DNA from 3 places in the Pantoea sp. SO10 genome. Region 2 is predicted to be linked to each of the others. Evidence: predicted binding sites of a transcription regulator. Region 2 holds the regulator's gene; each other region holds the start of a gene.

Region 1 (10,005 bases), 1.5 Mb from region 2:
CACTGACGTAGATGTTCGGGATATTGATAGATGGCTGCCGCATCGAAATCGAGGCGGTGGCTGGCTGCACGTCTGACCAAAGCACACTCCAATTACTGGTTGTTCATCCAGTGTATCAAACTGTGCTTTTTCTCGCCAGTCAGCGGCGATGAGAAAGTTTCCCGCCCGGACGGCGGGAAACGCCATGCACTTACTTCTTCCAGAAGTCGTCGAACACGGTGATCGGCGGACGACGTTTGTGCTCAGTTTTCAGATACCAGCCTTCGATGGTTTTTGCTGCGGCGGCATCGATGGTCTTGCCTTCCAGATAGGCATCGATTTGCTGATAAGTCACGCCGAGTGCCACTTCATCCTGCAAGCCAGGACGATCATCTTCCAAATCGGCAGTAGGATGCTTGAGATAGAGGTGTTCCGGGCAGCCCAGCGTTTTCAGCAGCTGTTTGCCCTGGCCTTTATGCAGGCGGAAGATCGGGTTGATGTCGCTGCCGCCGTCACCGTACTTGGTGAAGAAACCAGTGATTGCCTCTGCCGCATGGTCAGTACCGACCACCACGCCTTTGGTCATGCCGGCGATGCTGTACTGCGCTTTCATGCGCTCACGCGCTTTTTCATTGCCGCGCACGAAATCCGACACCGTAATACCCGCATCTTTCAAGGCACGTTCGCTGGCCAGGATCGCTTCTTTGATGTTTACCACCAGCGTGCGATCGGGTTGGATAAATGCCAGCGCATCCTGACAATCCTGCTCATCGGCCTGCACGCCATACGGCAAACGCACGGCAATAAAGGTGTAATCGTTATCGCCCCTCTCTTCACGCAGTTCGCGAATCGCGGTTTGCGACAAAATGCCGGTCAGTGTCGAATCCTGGCCGCCGCTGATGCCGAGTACCAGCGTTTTCAAAAAGGGATGGGCTTTCAAGTAAGACTTCAGAAAATCAACGCTGACGCGGATCTCCTGCTGCGGGTCGATAACCGGTTTTACACCAAGGGCTTCAATGATTTCCTGTTGCAGTGACATGAACCTCTCCTCAAGTCAGTAGCCTGACGGCACAATGCGAATCATCTGCTAAAGCTAACGCCTCTCCCCACAAACAACAAGCCGCACGGCTGGTTGTTCAGGTTATTTGCTGGCAAATCAGACGTTTTTTGCCTTCTGCACCAGCAGATTGAACGACACAATCGCCAGCATAAAGCAGCCAAAGATGGTGCCGGTCATGCTCGCGACCGAGGTGCCGCCCAGCCCGGTAATGGGTACGCTGATGGCACCAAAGGTGAACATGCCGACGCCAATCACTGCCGAGGCGCTGCCCGCGCGCTGGCCCTGGCTCTGCATCGCCAGCGAAGAAGCGGTGGTGGCGATCACGCCATTACTGGCGATGGTGAAGAACAGCGCGACCAGCAGAACTGGCAGCGCTGCGCCGGTAAGTCCCGCCAGCAGCAAGCAGCTCGACGCAACAAACGCCAGCGTCAGGCCGCCTTTCAGTACGCGATATTCACCCCATAGTGGACAGAGGCGCGCACTGGTTTGTGATGCAATAATCAGGCCGAAGCCGTTGGCAGCGAAGCAGAAGCTAAAGGCTTGCGGCGTCAGGCCATACAGCTGTTGCAGTACAAACGGCGAGGCGCCGATATAGGCAAACATGCCGGACATCATAAAACCTTGCGTCAGGCAGAAGCCCATAAACTGCCGATGCGTGACGACCTGGCCGAGCGCCGCCCAGGCGGAAAAGATCGAGCCCTGACTGCGGCGCGCTGGCGGTAAAGTTTCGTGCAATTTCCAGCGGGCAAGGAAGATCAGCACGACGGCGATGCAGCCGAGCACCACGAAAATGCCGCGCCAGTTAAGCACCGTCATCAAGGCGCCGCCCAGCACCGGCGCACCAATCGGCGCTAAACCGTTGACCAGCATCAGCAGTGCAAAGAAACGCGTCAGCTCATGGCCGCTATACATATCTCGGGCAATGGCACGCGACAGCACCGCGCCGCCGGCGCCTGCCAAACCTTCAAACAGACGCGCCACCAGCAGCGAGTGGATGTCTTTTGCCAGCGCACAGCCAATCGAGGCAATAAACAGCAGCACCAGCGATAACAGCAGCGGACGGAGGCGACCAAACTTGTCGCTCATTGGCCCAAACAGCAATTGACCCGCACCCAAACCCAGCAAGCCAGCGGTGAGGCTCAGCTGCGCTGTGGCGGTTTCGGTGTGCAGATCGCGCGCCAGCTCCGGCAGCGCCGGCAGGTAAAGGTCGATACAAAGTGGCCCGAGCGCAGCGAGCAGGCCCAGCGTGATGGCATAAACCAGCCGATGAGAAGGTGCAGGTGTCATTAATCCTCTGTCTTTATTCATTGCTATAGGTATTTTTTCGCGGGTGATTATACGAACCGTAGCGCATCAACACAGCATTTTTACCAAATCCTAACGCTTCGGAATTTAGCTAAATTTATCCCATAAAGTTGATAAATCTGGATTTATGTTCCAGGCTAATTTCACACGGACAAAAAAACGAGGAACAACAACATGAATAAAGTGATGGGATGTATCGCTGCAGCTATGACGCTGGCAGCCCTGTCTGGTTGTACGACTTATGACAAAGCCGAAAGCTACGTAACCAAGCCGGTAGTGAAGGATGTTAAGAAAGGCATGACGCGCGATCAGGTTCGCCAGATTGCCGGCCCAGCGTCTACTGAAATCACCATGGTTCACGCTCGCGGCACTTGCCAGACTTACGTGATTGGCGAGCGCGACGGCAAACCGCAGACCTACTTCGTGAGCTATAACGATACCGGTCGCGTCATGAACTACGGTTTCCAGAGCTGTAAAGACTACGATACCGATCCGCAAGCGGCTCAGTAATCGCAGCAGAATAAGAAACGGCCCGTCATTGACGGGCCGTTTTTCGTTGTGGCGCTTATAAACCGTAAGGACGCGGCACTTCGATATACTCGCCGCCGATCTCGCGCTGGTAGTAATGGCCTTCCTGCACGTAATAACGCTTGCCGTTGAAATCCAGCACGCGCATACCGCCGCCCGGCGGGGCTTCAGGCGGCTGCACCACTACATAGGTGTCGCCCTGACGCTGATAGTAGTTACCGTTCAGCATGTAATAGGTCAGACCGCCCAGCAAAACGGCGGTTGCTGCTTCGGGTAGGAAACGCAGCGGGCCGGGACCGCCCCAACGTGGACCTCCACCCCAATGCGGGCCTGGGCCGGGGCCCCAACCGCCGGGATGGGCAAAACTGATGGCTGGTGTTAATAAGGTTAACGCCAGCACCGAGGCGATAACTGTTTTCATCGGTGATTCTCCTGCTGTGATTAACTGCAGAATTGGCTTTACTGAGCGAAAACTCAAGCGAAAAGCGGCTGATTTTTCCTCTGTTTACCATGCTTAACGCTTTCCTGACGCTAGCGCCATGATTGGGTTGAATTGGGGAGGAAAGCGGGTAAGGTCGTCATAAACGGCGTGATGCCGATCAGTTAAGCGCCGTATCAAATCACCGCACCTTCCGTAGCGGCGCGATTTATCGCGCAATGAATTGCGCCGCTACAATGTGTGCTCTCGGTAATGAGTGGTTTCATGTCATAAACGGCGACCTTACGGGGCATATCGCGCAGGCATAAAAAAACGGCAGACCTTGCGATCTGCCGTTGTTGCAACTCATCAATTTAGCGGTGTGCCAGTTCGGCGTGCTCGTCGCTCTCCAGCACTTTCTTGTCGGTCAATCCGAGCCAGCGGCTGGTGAGTGAACCGGCGGTCATTGAACCATTAACGTTGAGCGCGGTACGCCCCATATCGATCAGCGGTTCGATGGAAATCAGCAGCGCGACCAGCGTGACCGGCAGGCCCATCGCTGGCAGCACGATCAGCGCGGCGAAGGTGGCGCCGCCGCCGACGCCGGCCACACCGGCAGAACTCAGCGTCACGATACCTACCAGCGTTGCAATCCACATTGGATCAAACGGGTTGATGCCCACGGTTGGCGCAACCATCACCGCCAGCATGGTGGGATAGAGACCGGCACAGCCGTTCTGACCGATGGTGGCACCGAATGACGCCGAGAAGCTGGCGATCGATTCTGGCACGCCCAGGCGACGCGTTTGAGTCTCCACGTTCAGTGGAATACTGGCGGCGCTGGAGCGGCTGGTGAAGGCGAAGGTGATCACCGGCCATACTTTACGGAAGAAGCGCATTGGATTGATGCCGTTAACCGACAGCAGCAGCGCGTGTACGGCAAACATGATCGCCAGACCGAGATAAGAGGCCACCACAAAGCCACCCAGCTTAATGATGTCCTGCAGGTTGGAACCGGCTACTACTTTGGTCATCAGCGCCAGCACACCGTACGGCGTCAGCTTCATGATCAAACGCACCAGCTTCATGACCCAGGATTGCAGGGTATCGATCGCTACCAGCACGCGCTCGCCTTTTACCTTGTCATCTTTCAGCAGTTGCAGCGCCGCCACACCAAGGAAGGCGGCGAAAATCACTACGCTGATGATCGAGGTGGGGTTGGCGCCCGCCAGATCGGCAAACGGGTTTTTCGGAATGAAGGAGAGCAGCAGCTGTGGCGTGCTGAGATCAGCCACTTTGCCCACGTAGTTGCTCTGAATCGCGCTCAGACGCGCGGTTTCCTGCGCACCTTGCACCAGACCTTCAGCGCTAAGGCCAAACAGGCCGGTCACCAGCACGCCGACCAGCGCGGAGATTGCGGTGGTAAACAGCAGCACGCCAATGGTCAGCACGCTAATTTTACCCAACGATGAGGCATTGTGCAGACGTGCGACCGCGCTCAGGATCGAGGCGAACACCAGCGGCATCACGATCATCTGCAACAATTGCACGTAGCCGTTACCGACGATATTGAACCAGCCAATTGACGCTTTCACGGTTGGGCTGTTTTCGCCATAGATGGTTTGCAGCGCCAGACCAAAGGCCACACCGAAAACCAAACCGGTCAGCACGCGTTTGGACAGGCTCCAGCTTTGGTTGCCAATCCGATTCAGCAGAATCAGTAGTGCGATAAACGCCACGATATTAATAATGAGGGGAAAATCCATGCTCAACTCCAGAGTGTGACGCGCCATCCTGGGATGGCACGAAAAACAGTAAGTCCCGGTTAGGGAATATTTGGAATGTTATCAGTTCAGCGTGGGGCGGGCTTATACCCAAAAAGAATGCTTTATAACTTTAACGCTTGATTCGACTGCTTATTGACCGTTTTGACCATTAACCAACCGACCGACGCCATTTTGTAGCGTATTGAACAGTTGCTCCGGCCAGCCGTTGGCACCAAAAGAGGGCATGCCGGGCGGGAACCACAACGCATAACCGACCAGCGCCAGACAAAGTGCGCGCTCCAGCTGGTTACCTTTTTGACTATTCAGGATGGGCAAACGGAAGCGCCAGCGGCAGGGCCACAGCAGCGGCACGCCGGCGGGCGTGAGCATATCGGCGACAATATGGCTGAGATAGCCGAGCGTCATGCCTTGCAGCACGTCGGCGGGAAGAAACCAGTCGGCGGGCACATTGATCTGGAATAGCCACAAACTCACCGCCACCGCCAGCAAACTGTGGGTAAAACCGCGATGACCAAAGATGCGGGCGATGGGATGCGATAGCCACCTTAAGCGCTGGCCAAGCACGGATTTAGGGTGATCGATATCGGGCAGCAGGCAGGTTAACAGCGCAGCAGGCACTAAATGCCACCAGTCGGCGCTGGCCAATACTGGCGTCAGCTCCGCGCGCTTGGCAAAAATGGCGCTGGCAATGGCAAAAATGATATGGCCTTCGGCCGTCATGATGAAACCTGGCTGCATAAAACTGTCGATGCATCCAGTATAGGGATTTATCCAGTGAATGAGAATGGTGACGCTGTAACGAAGCGTTAATATTTTTCACTTTCCCGCGTCACAATGACGCGGGAAAAGAACAGGTTAGCCTAGCGCGCTAACCATCCGCCGTCGACGGCCAACGTATAACCTTGCACATAGTCGGAGGCGCTGGAGGCGAGGAACACAATCGGGCCCATCATGTCGTCCGGGATACCCCAGCGACCTGATGGAATGCGTCCTAAAATCTCCTCGTTGCGTGACTCATCGCTGCGCAGCTGTTCCGTGTTATTGGTGGCCATGTAGCCCGGTGCAATGGCGTTAACGTTGATGCCGTGCTTCGCCCATTCGTTGGCCATCAAACGGGTTAACCCCATCACTGCGCTTTTTGATGCGGTATAAGAAGGCACGCGAATGCCGCCCTGGAACGACAGCATCGAGGCGATATTGATGATCTTGCCGCCATTGCCTTGCGCGATAAACTGCCGGGCGACCTGCTGTGACAGGAAGAACAGGCTTTTGCTGTTGATGTTCATCACATCATCCCAATCCTGCTCGCTGAAGTTGAGCGCATCTTCGCGGCGAATGATGCCGGCGTTATTCACCAGGATATCAATGCGACCGGCAAGCGCCACCGCCTGTTCAACAATTTGCGGCACGATGGATGGCTTGGTCAGATCGGCCTGAATTGACCAAAAACGGCGGCCTAACGCCTCAACTTTGGCCTGCGTATCATCCGGTCCGGCGCGGTTAACGCCAATAATGTCACATCCCGCCTGCGCCAGACCCAGCGCCATACCTTGTCCTAAACCGGTATTGCAGCCGGTGACCAGCGCGATTTTGCCTGCAAGATTAAATGCGTTGAGTATCATGATTCGCTCCTTGTTAGCGCAGTGCGCTGATGTTGACGTGGTCCATGTCATCAAATACCTGGTTTTCGCCCACCATGCCCCAGATAAAGGTATAGCGCTGCGTTCCCACGCCCGCGTGAATCGACCAGCTCGGTGAAATCACCGCTTGCTCGTTATGGACCAATAGATGACGCGTCTCCTGCGGCTGGCCCATCATGTGGAACACGGCGCTGTCGTCGGCCATATCGAAATAGAAATAGACTTCCATGCGACGTTCGTGGGTGTGACACGGCATGGTGTTCCACAAGTTGCCGTCATCAAGGCGGGTTAATCCCATGGTTAACTGGCAGGTTGGCAACACGTCGGGCACGATGAATTTGTTAATGGTGCGGCGGTTCGAGGTGGCCGCATCGCCGAGCGTGGCTTTCACTGCTTCGTCGAGGGTGATTTTTTTGTCTGGATAATGGGTGTGTGCCGGCGCGCTGTTGTAGTAAAACTTCGCCGGGCGGCTGGCATCGCTGCTGCGGAAAATCACGCTCTGCGCGCCTTGTCCGACATACAACGCTTCCTGCTGATCAATCTCCCAGGTTTTGCCATCCACTTCAATCAGCCCGGGTCCACCGACGTTGATTACGCCGAGTTCGCGGCGTTCGAGGAAGTAACTGACGCCCAGCTGCTTACCCACTTCATGGCCGATAGTCACCGGTTTCTGCACCGGCATCACGCCGCCGATAATGATGCGATCGATATGGCTGTAAGTGAGGGTGTAATTGTCGGCGTCGAAAATCTTGTCGATCAGAAACTCACGGCGTAAGCCGTCCGTGTCCAGGGTTTTGGCATGCTCGCTATGAATGCTTTGACGAATGTCCATCTCAGGCCTCTCAAGAGTCAAAGGAAGTGGTCCCGATGCGGGTCTTTGGGCATCTTAGGCAGGATGAGATGTGAATTCAATAAAAATGAAACGATGTTTTATTTATTTGCGTGCGCGATCAAGTTGCATAAAAAAGCCCGCGTTAAGCGGGCTGCGATTAACCGTGCAGATGTTCGGGTTTGAGCTGGGTTAAATCATCAAGAATCACATTGGCCAGCGCCCAACGCGCATCTTCACGATGCTCGGCCGCTGGCACCACAATTGAACGCATGCGTGCGGCTTTGGTGGCGATCATGCCGTTGAAAGAATCTTCCAGCGTGACGCAGTTAAGCGGATCGATACCCAGTTTGGCTGCGGCGTCGAGATAGACCTGCGGATGCGGCTTGCTGTACGGCAGCGCTTCCGCGGACGCCAGCACATCAAAGTATTTGCGTAGGTCAAACATCTCCAGCACGCGCTCCAGCATGTGCAGCGGCGAGGCGGAGGCGAGGCCGATTTTCAAACCTTGCTGCTGGCACAGTTGCAGCGCCTGCTCCACGCCAGGCAGCAGCGGACGCGTCTCTTCCACCAGCGCCAGCGCGCGGGCGATGATGCGTTGCGTCACTTCCTGTTGATCCGGGCCGCTCCATGGCAGCGCTTCAAACCACATGCGCACGGTTTGATCGATGCGCAGACCCAGCGTATCGGGCAACTCGTGGCGGCGGGTGATATCCACGCCAAGGCTGGCGAAAATATCCAGTTCCGCGCGATCCCACAGCGGTTCTGAGTCGATCAATAATCCATCCATATCAAAGATGGCGGCCAATACAGGACGACGATATGACATATAACTGCTCCCTTAGAAATTTGGCTTACCATAGCACGAGAGCCGGATAAAGCCGACTTGCGGCAGGCCACGCATTTTTTAGGAAAAATTGCAGTAGTGCAGGTAGACTTAGGCAAAACTATTTTTGGTTCAGGGAGACACCATGACTTACCAACAGGCTGGCCGCATCGCCATCCTTAAGCGAGTGGCTGGCTGGGTGATTTTTATACCCGCATTGTTATCCACGATGATTTCGCTGCTGGGCTTTATGTTTAAGCACAGTGAAAAGCAGCCAGGCATTGATGCCGTGATGCTCGATTTTGTGCATGTCATGGTCGACATGGTGAAGTTCAATACGCCGTTTCTTAATGTGTTTTGGCAGAACTCTCCGGTGCCGGAATTTAACGGTGGCGCGAATATTGGGTTTTGGCTGATCTACATCCTGATCTTTATCGGCATTGCGCTGCAGGCTTCAGGTGCGCGCATGTGGCGTCAGTCGCGCCATATTAAAGAGGGAATTGAAGATCAGCTGATCATGGAACAGGCCAAAGGCAGTGAAGGGCGCACGCGAGCGCAGGTGGAAGAGAAAATCCACATCCCGCGTCACACCATTTTCTTGCAGATTTTCCCGCTCTATATCCTGCCGATCATTATCGCTATCGCGGGCTACTTTGTGCTGAAACTGCTCGGCATGCTGTAACACGTCAGGCCGGTCTGGCCTGACGTCCGCCCAACACATCTTCATCTAACAACTGGCCGATGGCGAACTGCGCTTCGCCCGTCCAGTTGCCACCGAAAACATTGGCGCGATTCAGCAGGTAATAGAGCTGATACACCGGCTGACGCTGCGAGAATCCGTCTTCCAGCGGCCAAACCGCCTGGTAGCCATCATAGATCTGGCGCGGCAAATCGGCGTAGTAACTCAGCATCGCTAAATCGCACTCGCGATCACCCCAATAGCAGGCGGGATCAAACAACCACGGACCCTCTGCGCTGCCGGCGCAGTTGGCGGGCCACAAATCGCCGTGTAATAAAGAAGGTTGCGGATGGTGGTTGGCTAACGTACGCTGCACACAATCAACAATCAGTTCGGTATCGCCATAGTGCACGCCTTTTTCTGCGGCCAGTTGCAGCTGCCAGCCGATGCGCTGCTCAGCGAAGAACACTGACCAGCGGCGTAACCAGCTATTCGGCTGAGGTGAGGTGGTGATGTTGTTGTCGAAATCGAGACCAAATTGCGGTTGCTCGCTCCATTGGTGTAGATGCGCCAACTGCTGGCCGAGCTGGAAAGCGCTCTGTGCGGTAAAGGGATGAGGCGGAATATATTCCAGCAGCAGGAAGCTGGTATCACGATCATTGCCAACGCCATACACTTTCGGGACGCGAACAGTTTGCGTGCGCGCCAGCAGGTCGAGTTGATCGGCTTCCCAGCTGAACAAGGTGAGCATATCGCGGGTGTTACATTTGACGAACACATCCAACTCGCCATAGCGGATGCGCCAGGCGGGATGGACATCGCCACCGGGAAGTTCCTGACGGTCGGTGATTTCGGCATCACCGGCGTACTCGCTTAACAGACGACTAATGGCTGACCACATCGGGTAATCCTCTTTGTTCGCTGCGTGAGTTCGATTGTAACGCGCAAAACCTG
Region 2 (10,005 bases):
CTGCTGTGGCCAACTCTGTGGGCACTGTGGCTCTCCGGCATGGCGATTCCACCGCTGCCGGTGCTGCTGGTGTTTGTGCTCGGCGTTATCGTGATGCGCGCCGCTGGCTGCGTCATCAATGATTACGCTGACCGCAAAATCGATGGTCACGTCAAGCGCACGGCGTCACGTCCGCTGGCCAGCGGCGCGGTGTCCGGGAAAGAGGCGAAGTTGCTGTTTGCCGGTCTCGGTTTGCTGGCGTTTATGCTGGTGTTGACCATGAACACCATGACCATTTTGCTGTCGTTTGGCGGCCTGGCGCTGGCGTGGGTTTATCCGTTTATGAAGCGCTACACGCATCTGCCGCAGGTGGTGCTCGGCGCAGCGTTTGGTTGGGCGATTCCGATGGGATGGGCGGCAGTTAGTGAGTCCTTACCTTTGGTCTGCTGGCTGGTTTTCCTGGCGAATATCTGCTGGACGGTGGCGTATGACACGCAGTACGCGATGGTCGATCGCGATGACGATTTGAAGATTGGCGTAAAATCGACGGCGATTCTGTTTGGTCGTTACGACAAACTGATTATTGGTTTACTGCAGCTGGCAACGCTCGGTTTGATGGCGCTGGTGGGTATGATGCTTCATCTGAATGGGGCGTTTTACTGGTCGCTGCTGCTGGCTGCGGGCTTGTTCGTGCATCAGCAGAAGCTGATTGCCCAGCGCGAGCGCGATCCTTGCTTCCAGGCGTTTCTGAATAACAACTATGTGGGCATGGTGCTGTTTCTCGGCATTTTGCTCAGCACCGTGCCGTTCGCGGATCTGTTATAAACAAAAAAGGCGCACTGAAGTGCGCCTTTTTATTAGCTTGTCGCCGCGTTAATCGTGGGTGACCGCGCTTTCAATCGTAAGACGCACGTCGCTGGTCACCAGTTCCGCCAGCATCTGCCACATCATATGACTGCGTTCGGCATCGGCATCGCCTTTGTCACTGATATATCCTTCATCACGCAGCGTGAGTACCAGCGCAGTAAACACTGCTTTATCAAAGAACTCTGGTGCGTTGATACCGTGCAGCACAGACAGGCGTTGAGCCAGCGTGCGGCTCTCTTTCTCCAGCGTGCCACGGTTGATGGCCGGTTTCGCGCTGAGGATAGCGAAGGTAATCGCGAAGCGCTGCAGCGTCTCACGAATACCCGCCGCCAGCAGTTGCAGCGAACGGTGACGTGCCGGCGTCATTCTTAGTTGACCATCCTGCAAGGTGATCAGGCCCTGACGCGCCATCTCTGCACAGAGTGCGTTAAGTAGTGCAGGCAACTCCGCCTTGTCCCAGCGCAAGAACAACTCGCTCTTTAGCATCGGATATACCAGGCTAACCTGACGCAGCAGCTCTGCTTCGCTGATTTCACGATGTTGCTGCACGATGGCGGCAATCAACGATGGCATCACCAACATGTGATGAATGTTGTTGCGATAGTAGGTCATCAGCACCGCCTGCTCGCGCGGCAGGATGATGATGTCGCCAATGCTGTCTTGCTCGGTCTCGAACTTGTTCATGCCCATGGCGTGATCAAGCAGCGCTTCGGCGCTCATGTCAGGCACCGTGGCTTCCGGCGAATAGGGCACATTGCGCAGCAGCTGGGTGTAGCACTCTAACTGCTCAATCAGCTGTTCGCGGGTCAGTGAACGCTGACGTGACGCCAGCAGTGCGGTGACGCACAGGTTCATGGCATTAGCTGCACCGGCTTCGTTGATGCGCACCATCAGCTTCGCCGCAATGTCATTCACGGCGGGCGTCATCCAGGCAGGGCGTTGCGGTTCGATAGGATCAATCGCATCTCGCCATTCGGGCACGTTTTTGTTCAGATAGTTCATCAACGGCAGGGGTTCACCGAAGTTAACGTAGCCCTGGCCGAGATTGCGCAGCTTACGTAAACCGCGCACCATCTGCAGGAAACTCTCTTTCTCTTTGGCCGCACCCCGCAGCTCTTTGGCGTAGGTGCCCACTTCCATCACATGCTCGTAGCCAATGTAAATCGGCACGAAGGTGATTGGACGACTGCCGCCGCGCAGCATCGCCTGCAGCGTCATTGATAGGGTGCCGGTTTTTGGATCCAGCAAACGACCGGTACGCGAACGTCCGCCTTCCACAAAGTATTCCACGGAGTAACCCCGGCTAAACAACTCGCCAAGATATTCACGGAACACGGTGGAATAGAGTTTGTTGCCCTTAAAGGTACGACGAATAAAGAAGGCGCCCAGACGACGGAAAATCGGGCCGGCTGGCCAGAAGTTCAGGTTAATACCGGCAGCAATGTGCGGCGGCACCAGGCCTTGATGATAAAGCACGTAGGAGAGCAGCAGGTAATCCATGTGGCTGCGGTGGCAGGGCACATACACAATCTCATGACCATCCTGCGCCAGCTGACGCACGCGCTCACCGCCATGCACGTTGATGCCCTGATACAGGCGGCTCCACAGCCAGCCCATCACGCGGTCAGTGACTTTAATCGCTTCATAAGAGAAGTCCGCCGCCACTTCTTCCATCATTTCGATGGCGTTCTGCTGGGCTTTCTCATGCGAAATCTTTTTGCTGCGCGCTTCATCTTCTACTGCTTTTTCGATCGCTTTGGATTGTAACAGCTTGTTGAAGAGATCCTGACGTGCAGGCAGACGCGGGCCGACCGCGGCCAGACGTTGGCGGGCAAAATGAATGCGCGCCACGCGAGCCAGCTTTTGGGCAATCGACTTATCGGTGCCGTGCTCGGTCGCCATCTGGCGCAACGAAACGGTTTGCGAGAAGCGAACAAAGCTGTCGCGGCCGTGCCACAAAATGGCGAAGAACTTCTGCACGCCATTGAGCACGCGCAGATGCGGCGTGGATTCACCGGAGGTTTCACGTCCCGGCGCACGACCAAACATCACCGCGACCGGCAGCATTTGCACATCGAGTTGCGGGTTGCTGCGATGCAAATCCAGATAATCGTGGAACAGCTTTACCGATTCGGGATTGGCCACGAAATAGGGAATTACGCGTGGGCCATCGTGAATAAACACGTGGCGCGGCAGCAGGGTGCCATCGATCTCCAGCGGAGCCAGCGGATCGGGCAGATCATGTTTCAGGCATTGAGCACGCAGTGTGAGCAGGTCAGCCTTTGAATCATAAGGCAAAACATACATCACCGGACGTGTCGGATCGATCCCATGTTCAGAGATAGGATCGGTCGGAATGACCTTACTTTTTACCAAAATAGAGAGTGGTAAATTCAATAATTTGTAATAGAGTTTACGCCAACCTGACATAGACAACTTTAAGCCTCTTGTTAGCAAAGCGCGGCAAGCATACCAGAAAGCGCAGCGAAGGTCTGTGGCTCTGCCGCCTCATACTGCCCACACATTGACGTCAAAATAGTTCAAGGGTTCCATAGACATGGCAAATAACGTCACCGGTTTAGTAAGAATAGTGAAAGCCGCCGGTTATTCCTGGCAGGGCCTGCGTGCCGCATGGCAGCACGAAGCCGCTTTTCGGCAGGAAGCCATTGCCGCGCTGGTGGCCATTCTCGTGGCTTGCTGGCTGGATGTAGATACCCTTTCCCGCATCCTGATGATTGGCTCGGTAGTGCTGGTTATCATCGTTGAGATCCTTAATAGCGCTATCGAAGCGGTGGTCGACCGCATCGGGCAGGAGCAACATCCGCTCGCGGGCCGCGCTAAAGATATGGGATCGGCTGCCGTATTGCTGACTATCTTACTGGCTCTGTTCGTCTGGATCGCGCTGCTCTGGACGCATTTGAGATAGGGATTCCAGATTCATCAAACCGCTGATTTTTCCCTCTGTTACGGTTTTCATTTCGCGAATACCTGTATATACTCACAGCGACTGTATAAACAACCAGGGGGCGGGATGAAAGCGTTAACTGCACGGCAGCAACAGGTCTATGACCTGATTCGCGACCATATTAACCAGACGGGCATGCCGCCAACGCGTGCGGAAATTGCTGCGCAACTGGGTTTCCGCTCGCCCAATGCTGCCGAAGAGCATCTGAAAGCGCTGGCGCGTAAAGGCGTAATTGAAATTGTTTCCGGCGCATCGCGCGGGATTCGTTTGCTGATGGAAGAAGAACCAAGCGAAGGGCTGCCGCTGATTGGCCGCGTCGCTGCCGGTGAACCTTTGCTGGCTCAAGAACACATCGAAGCCCACTATCAGGTGGATGCTAACCTCTTTAAACCGAGCGCCGATTTCCTGCTGCGCGTGAGCGGTATGTCGATGAAAGACATCGGCATTATGGATGGCGATCTGTTAGCGGTACACAAAACGCAGGAAGTGCGTAACGGCCAGGTTGTCGTGGCGCGCATTGATGATGAAGTCACAGTGAAACGCTGGAAAAAGCAGGGTGCGATTGTCCATCTGCTGCCGGAAAACACCGATTTTCAGCCGATTGTCGTGGATACCCGTGAGCAGTCGCTAACCGTTGAAGGTTTAGCTGTCGGGATTGTGCGCAACGGCGAGTGGCTCTGATCAGTTTCTGATCCACTTTAACTGCGGCGGTGCGTGTTTGCGCTGACCGCAGTCTGCTGTTTTACTTCTCTGTGACTCTTTCTGCGGCTCATTCTGGCGCCATTACGCTGATTACCGCACACAACGGAATGGGCTAATGCAGCTGTTTTCCTCTTCAGATAAAACGCTCTGGCGGCTAGCGCTGCCGATGATCCTGTCAAATATCACCGTCCCATTACTGGGTGTAGTGGATACCGCCGTTATTGGTCATCTCGATAGCCCGATCTACCTCGGTGGCGTCGCCGTGGGCACAACCGCCACCAGCTTCATCTTTATGCTCCTGCTGTTCCTGCGCATGAGCACCACCGGACTCACCGCTCAGGCATTTGGCGCCAATGACAAAACGGCGCTGGCGCGCGCCTTAACACAGCCGCTACTGATTGCGCTGGTTTTTGGTGCGCTGTTTATGGTGCTGCGAACGCCGGTCAGCAGCCTGGCGGCAGCGTTAATGGGTGGCAGCCCGGAAGTGCAGCAACAGGCGAAAATATTTATTGAGATTCGCTGGCTAAGTGCGCCCGCAACCTTGGCCAATTTGGTGATTCTTGGCTGGCTGCTGGGCGTGCAGTATGCGCGGGCACCGATGGTGCTGCTAATCATCGGCAACCTGGTGAATATCCTGCTGGATCTGCTGTTCGTGCTCAAACTGCATTGGGGTGTCGCCGGAGCGGCGGCGGCTACCGCGCTGGCAGAATATGTCACGCTGGGCGTGGGTTTGTGGATGGTGGCGCGGGTGCTAAAGATGCGCGGTATCCATTTTGCTTTACTCAAAAGCAGCTGGCGCGGCGATGCGGCGCGGCTATTCCGCCTCAATCGCGACATTATGCTGCGGTCTTTGATGCTGCAAATCTGCTTCGCGTCGCTCACCATCCTTGGCGCACGCATTGGGCCGGATGTAGTGGCAGTCAATGCGGTGCTTCTGATGTTCCTCACTTTCACCGCATACGCGCTTGATGGATTTGCCTACGCGGTTGAAGCCTGTTCGGGTGAAGCGGTTGGGGCCAAAGATCGCAGCCGACTATTGCTGATTTGGCATGCGGCTTGTCGCCAGGCATGCTTCATCGCCGCGATCTTTGCGCTGATTTATGCATTCACCGGTCCGGAGATTGTGGCGATGCTGACGTCACTGGAAGCGCTACGAGAGATGGCCGACCGCTATCTGATTTGGCAAGTGATTCTGCCGCTGGTTGGCGTCTGGTGCTATCTGCTGGACGGCATGTTTATCGGCGCGACGCGCGGGCGTGAGATGCGCAACAGCATGGTGATGGCGGCGATCGGCTACGGTGTCTCGCTGCTCACGCTGCCGTGGCTCGGTAATCACGGTTTATGGCTGGCGGTGACGGTATTCCTCGCGTTACGCGGACTCACGCTGTGGCTCATTTGGCGTGGTCACTGGCGGCGCGATAGCTGGTTTAACGCCTGAATAAGCGAAGCGTAACCTACAGATTAATCTGTATTTCCCTGCAAACTGCGAAGCGGCTACTACAATTACCTCATACGGCGCATATGAGTAGCGCGTTGTCTGGGTATATCGCCAGCTAAGCAGGCAATATATCTATCTCACTCAGGATGTAGTGGAGGAATATTATGAACAAAGACGAAGCGAGCGGAAACTGGAAGCAGTTCAAAGGCAAGTTTAAAGAGAAGTGGGGCAAGCTGACCGATGACGACTTCACTGTGATCGAAGGTAAACGCGATCAGCTGGTTGGTAAAATCCAGGAACGCTACGGTTATGGTAAAGACCAGGCCGAGAAAGAAGTGAAAGACTGGGAAACAACCAACAAAGATTACCGCTGGTAATCTCACTTCACGGATGATGCTCCTACCCGCCAATCATTTAGCGTAGTGATTGGCCCGGCACAGGGATGTGCCTCCCTATTTTCTTACCCGCTTTTTACCCTCGACCTGATGGTCATGCTCGCAGCTTTCATGGTGCGTACAAGCCGCCACTTCTGCGCAATTTTCACACAGGCCATGTGCCTCAATCACGGTATGTCGCAGAGAAAATCCCGCCTGATCCGCTAATGCAGCGATGGTTTTTTCCACGCCATGAGCATGTTTTTCGCTAACTGCCGCACAACCGTCACACACCAACATCACAGAAGTATGTGCTGGCTCATCAAAATGATGGCAAACCACGTAACTGTTATTTGACTCTACGCGATGAATAAATCCCTGTTCCAGCAGGAAATCCAGCGCGCGATAGATGGTGGGCGGTTTTGCTTGCGGTTCACTGACACGCAGTTGATCCAGCAAATCGTAAGCGCTTATCGAACCGTTCTGCTCTGCCATTAAGCGCAACACTTCGGCGCGTTGAGTGGTCAGGCGCACGCCGCGATCAAGGCAAAGTGATTCAGCCTGGGTAAGAAGTTGTTCTGGCGTGAGGTTTGACATAAGCATTCTCCGGGTTGCAGGTGATGTTATTTTATCACACAAATTTTTACGCTGCTGTGATTGCTTATTGTCCTTAAAATCCCTAAGAAAATTCTCCCCAATCAATAGATTACCTTCGCCATTTTTCCGTCAATATTGCTGCAACCCTTATGTCTGTAAAATGCGTCCGGCCAGGCAGCGCAACGTCTGCACGGATTTTGCTTTGCAACTCACCGGGTTAGCGGCTATGGTTCAAAAGGTCTTAAGTAATTTCTGGTCTCAATTTACTCACTGTTAATTTTTCTGCATAAAAACACAGCGGAATGGCGTGGAAGCGTCCAATTCTGCGAATAGCAGTGCTATTTCTTTTTAATTCACAGCAATGAAGCGTTAGCCAGGGTTCAGAATAGCGGCTAACTAAACTTTCAGTCGGTGAGTGATTCAGCGACATTTCAAAGGTGATGGCAGGCTCATGGCGAAGACATTATTCAGGCACAAAAAAGTAGCTTATCTTGTTGGTTTGAATGCAGTATTTCTCTCTTCCTCAGCTCTGGCAGCAGGTACATGGTACGACGCGCGTAACGACGCAATGGGCGGTACCGGCGTAGCCTCTTCCACCTGGAGTTCAGCGGTGCTGGCTAACCCAGCATTGATGACCAAGGCGCAGCCTGAAGATAACGTCAGCATCATTCTGCCATCAGCCGGCGCACAGGTTACCGACAAAGACAAATTGATCGATCGCGTTGACGACATTACCGATACCGTTGATCGTTATCAGGATGTGATCGATAACCTGACCTTTCAGGATTACCTCAATGGTTACCCGCAGCTGAAGGCCGCCGCAGGCGATATGGCAAACCAGCTCAGCGATCTGCGTGGTAATAAAGCTCACGCGACAGCTGGCGTGGCCGTGGCCGTCACCGTTCCGAATGAAACCTTACCTTTTGCCTTTATCACCAAGGCTTACGGCACTGCGATTGTGCGCGCCAACGTGGCAGATAGCGATATTGCTTACCTGCGCGCGGTTGCCAATGGCACGAGAGTGCCTGTGCCGGGTGATGAAAATAACTTACGCTCCAGTGCCAATGGCCTGGCGGCATTAGTCACCGATTATGGTGTGTCAGTCGCGCATGAGTTCTCAATTGCCGGCCATCCGGTTTCTGTCGGCGTGACGCCAAAGCTGCAGAAAACCTGGCTGTATAACTACACCGCGAGTATCTACAACTACGACAAGAGCGACATCAACAGCAGCCGCTACCGTAGCAGCGATACCGGTTTCAACATGGATGCGGGTGTCGCAACAGATTTCGGTGAGAACTGGACCTTTGGTGTGACCGGACAAAACCTGATCTCGCGCGATCTCGATACCAAAGAGGTGAACGGTTACCGCGATACTTATCAAATTCGTCCGTTGGTCACTACAGGGCTCTCCTGGAATAACGGGCCGTTTACGCTGGCTGGGGATGTTGATCTGACTGAAACCAAGCGCTTCAAGTCGGAAGACACCAGCCAATATGCTGGCGTAGGTGCGGAATATCGTGTGCTGGATTGGCTGGCGCTGCGTGCCGGCTATCGCGCCGATCTGAAGTCGACCGATACTGACGTGTTCACCGCCGGTTTGGGTGTGTCACCGTTCAACAATGCTGTCCATCTGGACCTGGCCGGTTCTGTAGGTAAAGACAACACCGTAGGTGCCATGCTGCAGCTCGGATTCAACTTCTAATTACCCGTCTGATAACGGGCGGCTGTGCCGCCCGTTTTGCTGTGATATGATTGCGCAGTTTCTCATCACTTACTTACTGCGGATTTACTGCGTTTCATGACCGATACTTTTTCCTCGCAACGTTTTTCCATCGCCCCAATGCTCGACTGGACCGATCGTCACTGTCGTTATTTTCACCGTAAGCTGAGCGGTGATACGCTGCTGTACACCGAAATGGTGACGACCGGCGCGATCATTCACGGTAAAGGCGACTATCTGGCCTACAGCGAGGAAGAGCATCCGCTGGCGCTGCAGCTGGGTGGCAGCGATCCCGCCGCCCTGGCGCAGTGCGCTAAGCTGGCAGAAGAGCGTGGCTACGATGAGATCAACCTCAACGTGGGTTGTCCATCCGATCGCGTCCAGAACGGCCGTTTTGGCGCCTGCCTGATGGGCGATGCGGCGCTGGTTGCCGACTGCATTAAAGCGATGCGCGATGTGGTGAGCATTCCGGTGACGGTCAAAACCCGCATCGGTATTGATGAGCAGGACAGCTACGAATTCCTGTGTGATTTTATTGGCACTGTGGCGCAACAGGGCGGCTGCGATACCTTTATTATCCACGCGCGCAAAGCGTGGCTGTCGGGTTTAAGCCCGAAAGAGAATCGCGAGATTCCGCCGCTCGATTATCCCCGCGTTTACCAGCTGAAGCGCGATTTTCCGGCGCTGACCATGGCGATTAATGGCGGCATCAAAACGCTGGAAGAGGCCAAACTGCATCTGCAGCATATGGATGGCGTGATGATGGGGCGCGAAGCCTATCAGAATCCGGGCATTCTGGCGCAGGTTGACCGCGAGCTGTTTGGTCGCGATATGCCGCGCGTCGATCCGGTAGCGGTGGTGCGCTCGATGTATCCCTACATTGAAGCTGAACTATCCAAAGGCATGTACCTCGGCCATGTGACGCGCCATATGCTTGGCCTGTTCCAGGGCATTCCGGGTGCGCGCCAGTGGCGTCGCTATTTAAGTGAAAACGCCCACAAACCCGGCGCCGATGTGCGCGTGCTGGAAGCGGCGTTAGCGCTGGTAGCGGATAAGATCCCGCAGGAAGTGATGTAATCACTGTTTAGCATGCCGGAACCTTCCGGTTTGATACGGTGCGCCTTCATGCGCACCGTAAAGCCAGTACCATAATTTTATAGATGGTTATTTCTACGCCGAGAATTAGTTTTTTTCATCACCTCATTACTTCTTCATTCAACTCTTGTCCATTGCTTTCAAGCAGTTAGCTATTTTTATAACCTGGCACGTATTTTGTAATGTCCCTGATGTTACTTACACAGGAGAGCCTTCGTGGAAATTCTATTTGTTATCGGCTTTTTTCTGATGCTGCTGTTCACCGGCG
Region 3 (10,005 bases), 1.2 Mb from region 2:
CCCAGCCTGAGACATTAATCAAACGGCGACTCCGGTCGCCGTTTCTGTTTTAGTGCCTAATCCCCAGCCGAGGAATTTCAATTTTTGGACAGCGATCCATTATCACGGTCATACCCGCGTCTTGCGCCAGCACCGCCGCCTGCTCATTAATCACGCCCAGCTGTAACCACAGCGTATCCGCTCCAATGGCGATCGCTTCCTGCGCAACGCCCCAGGCCGCTTCGACATTGCGAAACACATCCACCATATCCACTTTTCCAGGTACATCCGCCAGCGTGGCATAGGCGGTTTGGCCAAGAAGTTGCTGTCCCGCCAATTTAGGACTCACCGGAATCACCTCGTATCCCTGCTCAAGCAAATATTTCATCACGCCATAGCTCGGGCGATCGGGGCGGTCACTGGCGCCCACTAACGCGATACGTTTAGTTTTAGTCAGCACATCGCGAATCGTTTGATCATTCATCTTTTTTCTCCTGGTTCATTCGCTTAAGTGTAGATGGCATTGCGCATCAGGCTGCAACTGTTGGTCACCAGAACTTTGCGCAGCAGCACGAATAAATATGTAAAAATGTAAATTTACTGCCATAATGTAATACTTTGCTACACATAATCGATTTACCCCCTTCTGCCGGGAGTTGAAATGAAGCTGTCTTTAACTGCTACGGGTTTACTGCTGTTGCTCGTATCAGCCTCATGCCAGGCCATCACTCTCAAGCTCGATCCCGAGATCGAACTGCTGGTGCTGGACGGGCGTAAAATTTCTGGTTCGCTGTTGAAAGGCGCAGGCAGCCTTGAGCTGGATCGTGGGCAGCATCAGTTTCTGTTTCGTGTGGAAAAACCGGGCACTGACGCCGCGCACTTTCAATCCGTGCCGATGATTGTCACTTTCAGCGCCAATGCTCATTCGGTGGCAATTCGCTTGCCTGCGCTCACTAATCGTCGTGAACGTACCACCTTCGACAAAACCCTCAACTTTCAACTGATTGATGAACGCGGCATAGAAATCACCAGCCTGCGCGACCATTTGCCGAAGCCAGGTGATAACGATTTCGAAAAGGCGATGGTGAATTATAATCGTGATGCCCACGCCGCTTCGGTTCCGCGTTTTGCCTTACATTCGCTGAACGCCAGCGAGGCGCAGTTGAATCTGGATTACGCCTGGCAGGATGTTAGCGATCTTCCCTCTTTACATGGCTGGTTCAAGCGTTTTGATGCCGCCACACGTCTGCGTTTTATTAGCTGGATGAAAACCTTACGCGCAAGTTGATAGTGATGAAACGCCAGGGGTAAACTCCTGCATTAACACATAATGCATGAGAAGAAACAGGAAGCCCTATGGAGCAGACCGTTCGTACCCTTCAGGTTCAGAAACATATCGCCCTCGTTGCACACGATCACTGTAAAGCCTCGCTGCTGGAGTGGGTGCAAACCAACCAAAGCACGCTGCAACAGCATGTGTTGTACGCTACCGGCACCACCGGCAATCTGATTAATCGTCATACCGGATTGGATGTTAACGCCATGCTAAGCGGCCCGATGGGCGGCGATCAGCAAGTGGGTGCGTTGATTTCGGAAGGTAAAATTGATGTGCTGATTTTCTTCTGGGATCCGCTGAATGCGGTGCCGCACGATCCAGATGTCAAAGCGCTGCTGCGCCTCGCCACGGTGTGGAATATCCCGGTGGCCAATAACCGCACCACCGCAGATTTTATTATCCAGTCACCGAAGTTTGCCCAACAGATTGAGATTCAGATTCCAGACTATCAGCGTTATCTCGCCGAACGCCTGAAACCCTAATCATCAGGCCTTACGGCTTTGTGGCACACCTAATTCGCGCAGGTGCTCGACAAATACCGAAGGCCGATCTTTATCGAACATCAGCCACACCTGCTGGCGCGCACGCGTCATCGCCACATACGCCAGCCGTCGCTCCTCCGCATCCGGGAAATCTTCCGGCTGCGGCAGCAAACCCTCTTCCATGATGGATTCCCGCGCTTGTGCCGGGAAACCGTCGCGTCCCTGATGCAGCCCCAATACAATAACAAAATCCGCCTGTTGTCCTTTGCTGGCATGGATCGTCATGAAATCCAGCTTTAACTTTGGCCAGCGCGTTTTAGCTTTATCGAGGATTGCTGGCCGCAAATGGTGGTAACGCGCCAGCAGCAGTACGCGCTCTTCGGGTTTGGCATAACCGCTCAGCTTATCGAACAGCGCTTCCAGTTGATCCTGCGGCAGCAAAGTCACCGATTTTTTATTGCCTTTGCTCAAGCTGTTCAGCGGCTTGCGCAGCTGATGCGGGTTCTGTTGTACAAAGCGATTGGCTATCTCACCAATACGATCGTTAAAGCGATAGGAGGTATCCAGCACGCAGCGATCGCCATCGCCGAAATAGTGATGGAACGCGGTGGTCAAACTCATTTCGGCACCGCTAAAGCGATAGATTGCCTGCCAGTCATCGCCCACCGCGTACAGGCTGGTTCGCTTGTTTTGCTGACGCAGCGCCGTCAGCAGTGCGGCTCGCTGCGGTGAGATGTCCTGAAACTCATCGACCAGAATATGCTTCCACGGGCTGATAAAACGCCCTTTCTCCAGAATGGCAATCGCCTGATGAATCAGCCCGGAGAAATCGACCGCGCCCTCCTCTTTCAGCGCGCTTTTCCATGCCTTTAACAGTGGCGCCATCAGTTTGACACGCTTGCTGAAATTATCGCGCTTCGCTTCTGCCACATCCGCGATCATTGCCGCCTGCGCGCCGCCGTGCATGCGCATCAAGCCCAGCCAGCGCTCCATGCGCGATGCGATGCGCTGCGCCAGTTTGTCATCTTGCCAAAAGGGACCTTCGGGAATCTCCCACTCCAGCTCATCCTGCAACCACTGACGCCAGCCGCTGGCCTGCGCTTTTTTGCTGTTGCACTGCTCGCGCCAGGTCTCTATCAGCAACTGTCGCCGCGCCTTGCTGTCGCTTTCCAGCTTGCTAATCACCGGTTGTTTGTTACTGCCTTCGCGGATGATATGCAGCGCCAACGCATGGAAGGTACGCGCCTGAATCGCGCTTTCACCAAGGCGCGTTTGAATACGGTCATTCATCTCTTCTGCCGCCTGACGACCAAACGCCAGCAACAGAATTTGATCCGCTTGCGCCAGCTTGCGTTTCAGTAGCCAACCGGCGCGCGCCACCAGCACCGAGGTTTTGCCACTGCCCGCCCCCGCCAGCACCAGCAGCGCGTCTTCGCCATTCACTACAGCTTCGCATTGCGATGGATTGAGCGGCGTGGTTTCAACCGTGGAAAAGAATTCGTGATAGTCGCTGAGGATCTTACTGGTCCATTGGCGATTGCGTTGGCGGATCGCCGCTTCACCCTGCTCCAGCCATTGCTGGCAGAATTCCCAGCGCTCACGACAGTTATCAAACTCGGCAATACGCGCGAGAGGCAACGGCAAGGCAGAAAACTGGCGTGTAATGCTCTCTTTTACCGCGCTCAGCTCACTGCGTTTCAACCAGCGATCCTGTTGGGTGAAGGCGAGGATTTCCTGCTCCAGCGCGACCAACACCTCCGCGCTCACCTCGCTCATCTCCTGGCTCCACTGCTGCCAGGCGTGCTGCAAGTAGTGGAAAAAGCGCTGCGTTTCCTGCCATTCGGTACCATGCAGGCGCACCACTTTCTCATCTGGCAGCAGAAACTCCAGTTCGCCCCATACCATGCCGCGTTTACAGGCAATGTTGAGCAACTGGTTAAACGGGATCAGATATTCATGGCGATCGCCACTGACTTCCACGCCGGCGGCCAGCAAGCGCACCCGATTATAGGGATGCTGTGCCAGACGTTTACCCATTGATGTTGCTTTCAGTTCCATGTCCGCACCGTCATGTGGAATTCGATATCGCGCAGTTTACCTGTCAGACTCTTGGCGCTCCAGCCTTAAAACAGGCTAAACTTGGCGCCACATATTGCGGATTACAAAAGGAAAAACACGTTTATGCGTACCGTACTTAATATTCTTAATTTCATTCTCGGCGGCTTTTTCACCACCCTCAGCTGGCTGTTTGCCACCCTGATGAGCATCGTGCTGATTTTTACGCTGCCGTTGACGCGCTCCTGCTGGGAAATCACCAAACTGTCTCTGCTGCCCTTTGGCAACGAAGCGGTGCATGTCGATGTGCTGCGCCCCGACAGTAAAAGCCATGTGATGAATACCGGCGGTACCTTCCTTAACATTTTCTGGCTGATACTGTTTGGCTGGTGGCTATGTCTGGCGCATATCTCGGCGGGTATCGTGCAGTGTCTGACCATCATCGGCATTCCTGTTGGCATCGCCAACTTCAAAATTGCCGCGATTGCGCTGTGGCCGGTTGGCCGTCGCGTGGTCTCCGTTGAAGAAGCGCAGGCTGCGCGTGAAGCCAATGCGCGTCGCCGCTACTGAGGCCGTTCAATGATTCATGACGCCTTTCCAGGCTGGCGACGTTATCTGTTTAACAGCAGCCTACGCTATTTGCTGCGCATCTTCTTTGCCTTAACCGGATGCGCGGCGGTACCGTGGTGGCTGCACCAAATCGAGTGGACCATTCCGCTGACGCTGGGCGTGGTCGCCGCGGCGCTGGCGGATCTCGACGATCGCTGGATTGGGCGTGTACGCAATCTTTTGATCACCCTGGTGTGTTTCTGTATTGCTTCGGTGTCGGTGGAACTGCTGTTCCCCCATCCGTGGGCGTTTGCTCTGGGTCTGGCGCTTTCCAGCTGGGGCTTTATTTTGCTCGGTGCGCTGGGACAGCGTTATGCCACCATCGCCTTTGGTGCGCTGCTGATTGCGGTTTATACCATGCTGGGCATCGGCTTGTTCCCGCAGTGGTGGATGCAGCCAGCGCTGCTGTTGATCGGTGCCCTTTGGTACAACTTGCTGACCTTTGTTGGTCATTTGATGTTTCCGGTGCGCCCGGTGCAGGAACAGCTGGCAGGCAGTTTTTCCCAGCTGGCGCGCTATCTTGAAGCCAAAGCAAACCTGTTTGATCCCGATGGCGGCGATCAGGATGACGCTACGCTGGTTGCCACGGCGATGGTCAACAGCCAGTTGGTGGCCCAGCTCAATCTCACTAAAAGCACTATTCAAAGTCGTTTGCGTGGCGACCGCGGTTCACGCAGCACGCGTCGCAGCCTGCACTACTATTTTGTCGCGCAGGATATCCATGAACGCGCCAGCTCCTCGCATCTGCAATATCATTTGCTGCGTGATAACTGGCGTTACAACGAAGTGCTGTTCCGTTTCCAGCGCCTGATGAACATGCAAGCGCGCGCGTGTCGGCAACTGGCGGAGACCATTTTGCTGCGTCAGCCGTGGCATCACGACAGCCATTTTGAACGCACCTTTGAACGGCTGGAAACCGCGCTGCAACGCCTTCAGCAGAACGAGCCGCAGGATCCACACATTCACGCACTGTTCTGGCTGCTGCGTAATCTGCGTGCCATTGATGCGCAACTGGCATCGATTGAGTCAGAGCAGATGCTGGCCGAACCGTCCCCGCAGAGCGATCACCATCTGTCACGGGAAGGGCTCAGCGGCTGGGCGGATATCCGCTTACGCCTGAGTCGCCATCTCAGCCCACAATCGGCCCTGTTCCGCCATGCAGTGCGTATGTCGCTAGTGCTGTGTGTTGGCTACGCCTTTATTCAAATCACCGGCGTCGATCGCGGTTACTGGATCTTGCTGACCAGCCTGTTCGTCTGCCAGCCCAATTACAACGCCACCCGACGACGCCTCGCCTTGCGTATTGGCGGTACCTTAGCCGGCATCGCCATCGGCCTGCCGGTCTTGTGGCTGGTGCCCTCGATTGAAGGTCAGCTGGTGCTGATCGTGCTGAGCGGCGTGCTGTTCTTCGCATTCCGCCAGATTCAATATGCGCAAGCCACGTTGTTTATCACCTTGCTGGTTCTGCTGTGCTTCAATTTGCTCGGCGAAGGCTTTGAAGTGGCGCTACCGCGCGTGGTGGATACCTTGCTTGGCTGTGGCCTGGCATGGCTAGCCGTGGCATTTGTCTGGCCCGACTGGCGTTTTCGCAAAATCACCGCCGTTGCCGATCGAACGTTGGATGCCAACTGCCGCTATCTGGATGCGATTATGGAGCAATACCATCAAGGCAAGGACAATAGCCTGGCTTATCGCGTGGCACGTCGCGATGCGCATAACGCCGATGCTGAGCTAGCGTCAGTGGTGTCAAACATCAGTGGTGAACTTAAGCTACAACAACCGCTACGTGAGAATGCGTTTCGACTGCTGTGTCTGAACCACTCCTTCCTCAGCTATATCTCGGCGCTGGGAGCGCATCGCGAACAGCTGGCAGATAGTACCTTGCTGACCTTACTGGATGACGCGGTCTGCTTCATAGAAGATGTGCTGCAGATCGATCAGGTTACGGATACGCAAGCCACAGAGATGCAGCAGGCGCTAATGCAGCGCATGAGCGAGATGAAAAACAGCCCGGATACACGCGCACCATTAGTGATTCAGCAATTAGGATTGTTGGTCGCGCTGCTGCCCGAAATTGCCCGTCTACGCCGCACCCTCGTCAACGATTAAGGCTGCTGATGCTCCGCCGCCGCATGCTGGCGGAGCATTTTTAAATACCAGGCATAGAGCTCTTGCCGGATGGCGCTGGGTAACGCCGCCTCATGATGTCCTGATATTGCACCTTCCAGCGCCAGCAGCGTTTTCAACCCAATGTGCTTATTCACCGCGCGTAGTTTCAGCCAGCTTTGTCGCGATCCTGTTTCACACAGCAACCGCACCGAACTGATCCCCACCTTATGCAGCATCAGCTCCAGTCGCAGGCTTAAATTCGGCAGATCTTTCAATCGCAGCGAGACAAGTCTGGTAGCCGCTTCCTCCTGTGCGGCGCGCAATGAGCTAGCCGATAACTGCAATAATTGTTCGGGGTTTTGCCATAACTGTGTATCTACTTTGAAGTAGCTTAAGGTCACCGGCACGCCACGCTTGCGGTAAATCAGCGGTTCGAGTGAACGCTGTGCGTTATAGACGTGAAGCGCCTCGCTGGCTCGGAGATAAAGCGCATCTTCATTAATATAAGCAAAAATCACCTTCTCAATAGTCAGCGCATACCCCCCAAATTGCGTACGCGATTCAATTTTACCTAATGCCGCCAACTGCGCTTTCGATTGCTCAACTACCGGGTTATATCTCTTCATAACGCCCCCTTCAATGGATTCCATGCGCGGGAAATTTCCTATAAAAGCTCGCAGATTCATCTGGTTAGAAGATAAAAAAAACGATTTAGCTGTTCAATGAATAAAAGCAGGAGTGCGGGATCTTGTGCAGAAATTGCGAGGCGTTTTCAGAAATTGAGGTTGATCTTTATCCAGGAAGTCATTACTGTACATCCATACAGTTCATTACTGAGTGATTAAATTATGCGTACTCATTTCTCTGGCCCTGCTGATCGTTCACATCGTTTCGCTTCACCTGGCTTAGCGCAACCTTCGCTGGGTGGAATCACTGAACTGCGCTCCAGCGAACAACCTGAAATGATGCAACTTATGCTGCTTCCGGTACTAAAACAGTTGAGCGAGCAATCGCGCTGGCAGCTGTGGCTCACTCCGGCTCATAAGCTAAATCGTAGCTGGATGCAGCAGTCGGGATTGCCGTTAGAAAAGAGTATGCATATCACCGAATCTGAGCGTTTTAACACCGTTGAAAGTATGGTGAAGGCATTACGTACAGGTAACTACAGCGTCGTGCTTGCCTGGATTCCGTACGAATTGAGTGATGAAGAGCGTTTAGAATTGGAACAAGCAGCGGCGGAAGGTGAAGCACTCGGTCTGATTTTGCGTCCACAGGGACGTCAATATGCTCATTCCAGACAACCTAATGCGTCAAAAATTCCCTCAGATTTGTTTCATTAAGTAAATCCAGGAATTTTCTCAGCATTTTTTTTGCAAAAGTTGCATCTAAGCTACTGATTCTTTTCCCGCCAGCTATGACAATGGCTTAGACGCTTTTTTGTTTTCTAATACCGAAGATTTAGCCATATGATTTGTTAAAATGTGTGTATAAATCGCTGTTTTTTTGCTGCCCGGCGTCACATCATACTTGTAAGTTTCCAATCTCGTTGTAGACTTTAGCTCGCCAGGGTGCTCAATAACCTCCGTTTTTTCGGTAGAGTCAAAAGCGAGCGTTTAGACCCGGCGAAGGATTAACACAAAGAGCAACCTTTTTGCTCATTGCCTATTTGGATGATAACGAGGCGCAAAAATGAAAAAGACAGCTATCGCAATTGCAGTGGCACTGGCTGGCTTCGCTACCGTAGCGCAGGCCGCACCTAAAGATAACACCTGGTACACCGGTGCTAAACTGGGCTGGTCTCAGTATCACGATACTGGTTACTACGGTAACGGTTATGAGAACAACAACGGTCCAACTCATGAATCTCAGCTGGGTGCTGGTGCATTCTTGGGTTATCAGGCGAACCCGTACCTGGGCTTCGAGCTGGGCTACGACTGGTTGGGCCGTATGCCTAACAAAGGCACCGTGACCAATGGCGCATTCAAAGCACAAGGCGTTCAGCTGGCTGCTAAACTGAGCTACCCAATCACCGAAGACTTCGATGTCTACACCCGTCTGGGTGGTATGGTATGGCGTGCTGACTCTACTCAGACCAACCCAACTACTGGCCGCATCAGCGACCACGACACCGGCGTTTCTCCGCTGGCTGCTGTTGGTGTTGAATATGCACTGACCAAAAACTGGGCAACTCGCCTGGACTACCAGTGGGTTAACAACATCGGTGACGCAGGTACCGTTGGTGCACGTCCAGACAACAGCATGCTGAGCGTGGGCGTTTCTTACCGTTTCGGTCAGGATGAAGATGCAGCGCCAGTTGTAGCTCCGGCTCCAGCTCCAGCGCCAGTTGTTGAAACCAAGCGTTTCACCCTGAAGTCTGACGTTCTGTTCACCTTCAACAAATCTACTTTGAAGCCAGAAGGTCAGCAGGCTCTTGATCAGCTGTACAGCCAGCTGAGCTCAATGGATCCGAAAGACGGCTCTGTTGTAGTACTGGGCTTCACCGATCGCATCGGTTCAGAGCAGTACAACCAGAAACTGTCTGAGAAGCGCGCGCAATCTGTAGTTGATTACCTGGTATCTAAAGGTATCCCTTCTAACAAGATCTCTGCACGCGGTATGGGCGAATCCAACCCAGTTACTGGCAACACCTGTGACAGCGTGAAAGGCCGCAATGCCCTGATCGACTGCCTGGCGCCAGACCGTCGCGTTGAAATCGACGTGAAAGGTATCAAAGACGTTGTAACTCAGCCACAGGCTTAAGTTATCACGCAGTAAAAAACCCCGCTAAGGCGGGGTTTTTTTATGGCTGAATGTAATGAGAACGAAAAGGATTCTACTCTTTTTCCGAGCCACCATTTCCGAGGATCGCCTGCAGATCTTGCTTCAGCGTAGACATCTGGCTGGCGTACTTCTCTTTGCGTTCAGCATCTTCAATTAACTGAACTATGGTTTCTGACAGCGTATTACTGCGACGCTGCGCCAATCCTGCCAGACGCTGCCACACCAGATATTCCAGATCGATCGATTTCTTACGCGTGTGCTGATGCTCAGCATTAAAGTGACGTTTACGACGTGCACGTATCGTCTGCTTGAGACGATTCTCCAAATCTGGATGAATGTGCTGGGCGATCCACTCGTTAACCTCAACCGGGCTGTTTTCCATCGACAACAACGTATCGACCGCAGCTTGCGCCGCACTAAGCTCAAGATGACGGGTGATCAGTTCACCCTCCCGATGCTTTTTCACCAGGTATTTCCACTTCCATCCACTTTCAAGATTTTCGAGTTGCTGGTATTTCATCGGAATCTCATCGTGATCACGTAACAAACTAAGAATAACAGCTTTTTTCCTGGATGCAGCAAGGAAAAACATGTTGCAGCCGTCACAATCCGGGCCGGAACTCCGCCGTGATTAACCAGGTTGATTCCTGTATA

What was found. Region 2 encodes LexA, which represses DNA repair genes until DNA is damaged. Its sites were predicted from a motif close to TNCTGTATGTACATACAGNA; they were not measured.
Region 1: a site for LexA is predicted at 5,818-5,837, ahead of FCN45_RS08515 (metal-dependent hydrolase). Genes of this name have one in related genera too.
Region 3: a site for LexA is predicted at 7,379-7,398, ahead of sulA (SOS-induced cell division inhibitor SulA). Genes of this name have one in related genera too.

Annotation. Positions count from the first base shown of each region.
Region 1 covers NZ_CP040095.1:1,825,402-1,835,406, forward strand. The annotation lists gene cho (excinuclease Cho) at 1-80, opposite strand, end outside; gene nadE (ammonia-dependent NAD(+) synthetase) at 191-1,018, opposite strand; gene FCN45_RS08495 (multidrug effflux MFS transporter) at 1,136-2,326, opposite strand; gene osmE (osmotically-inducible lipoprotein OsmE) at 2,519-2,854, shown strand; gene FCN45_RS08505 (DUF6515 family protein) at 2,910-3,293, opposite strand; gene FCN45_RS08510 (L-cystine transporter) at 3,665-5,056, opposite strand; gene FCN45_RS08515 (metal-dependent hydrolase) at 5,207-5,797, opposite strand; gene kduD (2-dehydro-3-deoxy-D-gluconate 5-dehydrogenase KduD) at 5,938-6,699, opposite strand; gene kduI (5-dehydro-4-deoxy-D-glucuronate isomerase) at 6,713-7,549, opposite strand; gene hxpB (hexitol phosphatase HxpB) at 7,707-8,375, opposite strand; gene FCN45_RS08535 (YniB family protein) at 8,518-9,054, shown strand; gene FCN45_RS08540 (fructosamine kinase family protein) at 9,059-9,952, opposite strand.
Region 2 covers NZ_CP040095.1:344,448-354,452, forward strand. The annotation lists gene ubiA (4-hydroxybenzoate octaprenyltransferase) at 1-804, shown strand, start outside; gene plsB (glycerol-3-phosphate 1-O-acyltransferase PlsB) at 853-3,276, opposite strand; gene FCN45_RS01550 (diacylglycerol kinase) at 3,404-3,772, shown strand; gene lexA (transcriptional repressor LexA) at 3,878-4,492, shown strand; gene dinF (MATE family efflux transporter DinF) at 4,629-5,951, shown strand; gene FCN45_RS01565 (CsbD family protein) at 6,116-6,328, shown strand; gene zur (zinc uptake transcriptional repressor Zur) at 6,404-6,922, opposite strand; gene traF (conjugal transfer protein TraF) at 7,374-8,624, shown strand; gene dusA (tRNA dihydrouridine(20/20a) synthase DusA) at 8,721-9,719, shown strand; gene pspG (envelope stress response protein PspG) at 9,987-10,005, shown strand, end outside.
Region 3 covers NZ_CP040095.1:1,537,174-1,547,178, reverse strand. The annotation lists gene hspQ (heat shock protein HspQ) at 1-18, shown strand, start outside; gene FCN45_RS07095 (CoA-binding protein) at 50-463, opposite strand; gene FCN45_RS07090 (DUF2057 family protein) at 641-1,267, shown strand; gene FCN45_RS07085 (methylglyoxal synthase) at 1,336-1,797, shown strand; gene helD (DNA helicase IV) at 1,801-3,855, opposite strand; gene FCN45_RS07075 (YccF domain-containing protein) at 3,979-4,422, shown strand; gene yccS (YccS family putative transporter) at 4,432-6,570, shown strand; gene FCN45_RS07065 (TfoX/Sxy family DNA transformation protein) at 6,567-7,196, opposite strand; gene sulA (SOS-induced cell division inhibitor SulA) at 7,419-7,910, shown strand; gene ompA (porin OmpA) at 8,260-9,330, shown strand; gene matP (macrodomain Ter protein MatP) at 9,404-9,871, opposite strand; gene FCN45_RS07045 (Lon protease family protein) at 9,925-10,005, shown strand, end outside.